DNA from 2 places in the Sporofaciens sp. JLR.KK001 genome. Region 2 is predicted to be linked to the other one. Evidence: predicted binding sites of a transcription regulator. Region 2 holds the regulator's gene; the other holds the start of a gene.
The links. The regulator NrdR, encoded in region 2, represses ribonucleotide reductase genes. The targets are predictions, from matches to a motif close to CACAANATNTTGTG.

Region 1 (2,470 bases), on a different contig from region 2:
CCATATGATAGAGAATGTGATAACATAGTATAAGGACAACACAGATGGGGCTAAGAGAGGTAATGGATCATGGGAAAAATAATATTTCTGGATATTGACGGTACGATTAGAAATTTTGACGGTACGGTTCCTGCGACAGCGGCAGAGGCGATCCGCAAGGCCCGGCAGAATGGGCATGAAGTATTGATTAATACGGGACGGGAATATTTTCGCATTGAGAAGGAAGTTCTGGATATCGGGTTTGACGGCGTGATCGCCAGCTCGGGAGGATATGTTGAGTATAAGGGGGAGAAGATCGCGCGCAGATACTTTACGCAGCTTGCTTATATTGAGCTTATGAAGGATCTTCTGGAGCAGCGCTGTGTGGTAGAGATGGGGAACAGCAAGGAGAGCTATGTGCTCAGAGAGAGCCGGGCGGAGTATCAGAGGATTCTTGACGAAGTATTCCGGGGGAAGAGCATGTGCAGTGAACCGCAGGTTCCGGTATGGGTGGAATCACTTCTGGATGTGCCGGAGGTTGAGAAGCTGGTGGTGTTCGGCAAGGACGATACCAGCCGGACGGTGCTGTCCAAGTGGGGATATTCTTTCCACATTACGGATCTTAGGATCTCTGTTCCCGGAATCTGGGCGGGTGAGATCACACCGAATTACAGCACCAAGGCGGAAGGAATGCGGCAGATCCTGAAGGCGAAGGAATGCGGCAGGGAGGATACGGTCGCGGTCGGGGACAGTGATAATGATATCGAGATGATCCGGTATGCCGGGACAGGTGTGGCTATGGGCAACGGGACGGAGTGGGTGAAGGAGATCGCAGACTTCGTGACGGCGCCGATCATGGAAGATGGACTGTGGAAGGCATTCGTGCATATGGGGCTTGTATAGATTATACCTTTCAAGGGTATGGGGAAATTGGAGGGTGTCGTAAATGGAGAAAATAAGGGCAAAAAATAGGGGGATATTTGGTAATTTTTTTTTCTAACTTTCTCTTCACTTTCTGGATGGATTAGTGTATGATAGTACGTGACGCTACATATTGTGCAAAATCACGTGGGAGTATCAATATTTTGTAGGTGAAAGAGAGGGAATACGATGAATATGGATGTGAAGACGAATGTGATCAAGCGGAATGGGGAGGAAGTGGTCTTTGACCTTTCTAAGATTGTGAATGCTGTTAAGGCGGCGAATGAAGAGGTGGACAGGATCCATCAGATGAACGAATATCAGATCGTCGCGGTTGCAGATAATATAGCGGCTCAGGTGGGAGAACTTCCCCATGCGGTGAATGTAGAAGATATCCAGGATATGGTTGAGCGCGGGATCATGGAGATGAGAGGCTATGAGGTAGCACAGAAGTATGTGCGCTACCGCTACCGGAGGGAACTGAAGCGTAAGTCCAATACGACGGATAACGGGATCCTCTCTCTGATCGAGAATATCAATGAAGAAGTTACCCAGGAGAATTCTAATAAGAATCCGGTGATCAACTCCACGCAGAGGGACTATATGGCAGGAGAGGTCAGCAAGGACTTGTCGAAGCGAGTGCTGCTCCCGGCGGAGATCGTGAATGCACACGAAGAAGGGATAATCCATTTCCACGATTCTGATTATTTTGCCCAGAAGGAGCATAACTGCGACCTGATCAATCTGGAGGATATGCTGCAGAACGGGACGGTGATCAGCGAGACCCTGATTGAGAAGCCTCACAGCTTTTTTACGGCGTGTAATGTGACGACGCAGATCGTCGCTCAGGTTGCGAGCAACCAGTACGGCGGACAGTCTTTTACTTTGGCACACCTGGCGCCGTTTGTAGATATCAGCAGGAAGAAGCTGCGCAGAAGCGTTGTCGAGGAGCGCAGGGAATGCGGTGAGAGCCTGGAGGACGCGATCGTCGACAGAGTGACGGAGAGAAGGCTCAGGGAAGAGGTTAAGAGCGGGATCCAGACGATCCAGTACCAGTTGATCACGCTGATGACCTGTAACGGACAGGCGCCGTTTGTGACGATATTCATGTATCTGGACGAAGTTGCGGACGGGCAGCTGAGAGAAGACCTTGCCCTGATCATAGAGGAAGTATTGATCCAGCGTATGCAGGGAGTGAAGAACGAGAAGGGTGTGTGGATCACACCGGCGTTCCCGAAGCTGATCTATGTGCTGGATGAAGATAATGTGACGGAGGGTACGAAGTATTGGCATCTGACCAAGCTTGCGGCGGAATGTACGGCGAAGCGTATGGTGCCGGATTATATTTCCGCCAAGATCATGAAGGAGCTTAAGAAGGGAGAGGTATATCCTTGTATGGGATGCAGATCTTTCCTGACTGTTGAGGATACCCAGATGAATGAAGACGGGCGCCATAAGTTCTACGGAAGGTTCAACCAGGGCGTGGTGACCATCAATCTGGTAGATGTGGCATGCTCTTCCGAGGGCGATATGGATAAGTTCTGGGAGATCTTGGATGAGCGTCTGGAGC
Region 2 (2,470 bases):
CTGATAAAATTCTTCGGTCCGATCAGATACCTCGTTGCATTCCGCATTGCCTCGATATCAAGCTTCTCCGGATAATGATAACAATATCTGCGTGAAAATACATCCGGCTTCTCCCGGCAGTCGATATAATACTCATATTTCTTACCCTTAGCGCTCTTACGGGCATGGAAGCTGTTCCTCATAAGCTCCACCTTCACCACCCGGATATCCTCAGGAAGATAGCGGTTCAAGGATTCCCTGAATTCCTGCGGATCATACAGCTTCGAGAGCTTCACGCTCGCCACCTGCCCGCGGGCGTGGACTCCGGCGTCTGTCCGGCCGGAACCGTCCACATGTACACGGTAACCTACCAGTTTCCCGATACTCCATTCCATAATAAACTGAATCGTATTATCCGTCGTTACCTGCCGCTGCCATCCCTGATATCTGCTGCCATCATAAGTAATGGTCAATTTGTAAGTTCTCATATATCTCACCCAATCTAATCGTTATATTTTCTCTATAGCATCAACCATCCTGTCAAATCTTCTGATAAATAACATCTAAAAAGGAAGAAGCAAACAACTCATCTTTGCTCCTTCCCTCTATTCTATCACTACATCTATAGCTTCGTAAATCTTTTTTTAACAAATATATTACCAAAATATTACCAAAAGGTAACAATTCAGCCAAAAGATTAATTCTTTAACAGTTTCTTACTTCAAGATCTTCTTCAACTCGTCCATAAAAGTATTCACATCCTTGAACTCACGGTACACCGATGCAAATCTTACATACGCAACCTCGTCCAATTCCTTCAATTCTTCCATTACGATCTCTCCAACCCTGCTGCTTGGCACTTCCTTGACCTCTAAGCTAAAGATCCGCATCTCTACCCTATCGATCACGCGCTGGATATCCACCGCAGGCACAGGACGCTTATAACAGGCGCTCAAGATCCCGTTCTCGATCTTCCCTCTGTCATACTGCTCACGGTTATTGTCCTTCTTAATAATGATCAGCGGAATCGTCTCCACCTTCTCATAGGTCGTAAACCTCTTGCCGCACGCATCGCAGGAACGGCGGCGGCGGATGGAATTGCCGTCCTCCGCAGGTCTGGAATCAATTACCCGGGTATCTAACTGATTACAATATGGACACTTCATTTGCATCGTTTCCTTTCTTCTGGCATTGTCTAATCTCTTATTATCTCGTCGGCTTTTGCAGCGTCAAACATGTCAAGCGCAGCATGGTTCGTCAGCGCCTTCACAATCCTCCATCCGTCCCGGCTGTGAACCGCATTTTGCGGAATCGGCCGAAAACCAAGATCCAAATATATCTTACATGCAAGCCATGTGGTGGTCTGGGTCGGAATCTTTGCGTGTGTGTAGCCAAGCTTGCGCATAATATCCAGGACATGTGTGATCAACGGCTTTGCCAGACCCTGCCCCTGGTATTCTCTTCTGACCGCAACCCAGTGAAGCCATCCGTCACCTGACCGGTCGATCTTACGCACATCATAATATGCCGTGGCAGTCGCAGCCTTCCTGCCTTCTGCATCTTCTATAAAAACCATCCGGTTTGTCAGAGTACTTTCCCTGCCTCCATAATACTTGTTCCACGACTCTAATCCCTGCTCATAAGATGTAAATTCCTTCGCAGACTTTTCAATATCGATCCAGTGATCTCTGTCACCGTCCTGATAGAATACATACCTGTAACCTTCCGGGAGCGGAAAATACAAAATCCCCTCCAGATCCCGTTCCAGCATCAATTCATAATATCTGATGCGCTCATCATGATTGTCAAATTGTTGTTTCATACTTCCGCTACTCCCGCTTTCCGATACACCGTTTCTAATATTATACCAATAAGAATCGGCAGTGTAAAGCCTCTAATTCACGTCTCTTGTCTCATCCGCAATATACTCAAAGAAATCAAAATCCGCATAATGCTCATGCTTCACACGGTCCGCGCATGTGAGCCCTACCATCGTCCCCGTGAACTCCCCATACCGGCAATACTCGTCCGAGAATTTGGTGGTATCGAAGACGCGCCCGATCTTCTCATACTTCTCGTTGTCATAGCTCCATTCGAACCAAGAGTTCCGTCCTTCGATATACAGCCGCAGATAGACCGGCTTATCTTCCACCGGGATCCTTGTATTCAGGAATTCCGTCTTTTCTCCGTTCTCCAGACAGATTACAGACAGCGCGCTCTGTCCCAGCGTCTCGCTGTAATATTTCCGCAAATTGATATAGTTCATATTGTCATAGTAGAGAATCAGTCCGGCGCTGTGCTGGTGAACCTCAGGCGTGAATTCCATCTTAGCGGTGATCCTGGCATACACACTGGTCAGCTTCCTTGCAAGGATGCTGACCTTGTTAAGAGAAGTCCTGGATTCCTGTCCGCGGATGCGCACATATCCCGGCCTTGCCGATACATCAGCAAACCGCTGCGGCATCATACGCGGGGCATAATAATAATTCCC

Region 1: a site for NrdR is predicted at 1,025-1,038, ahead of nrdD (anaerobic ribonucleoside-triphosphate reductase). Genes of this name have one in related genera too.

The regions. Positions count from the first base shown of each region.
Region 1 covers NZ_JAYMNO010000001.1:341,825-344,294, forward strand. Annotated here, with positions in the region: gene VSQ62_RS01835 (HAD family hydrolase) at 70-882, shown strand; gene nrdD (anaerobic ribonucleoside-triphosphate reductase) at 1,090-2,470, shown strand, end outside.
Region 2 covers NZ_JAYMNO010000002.1:231,203-233,672, forward strand. Annotated here, with positions in the region: gene truA (tRNA pseudouridine(38-40) synthase TruA) at 1-467, opposite strand, end outside; gene nrdR (transcriptional regulator NrdR) at 696-1,145, opposite strand; gene VSQ62_RS26330 (GNAT family N-acetyltransferase) at 1,175-1,801, opposite strand; gene VSQ62_RS26335 (glycoside hydrolase family 43 protein) at 1,874-2,470, opposite strand, start outside.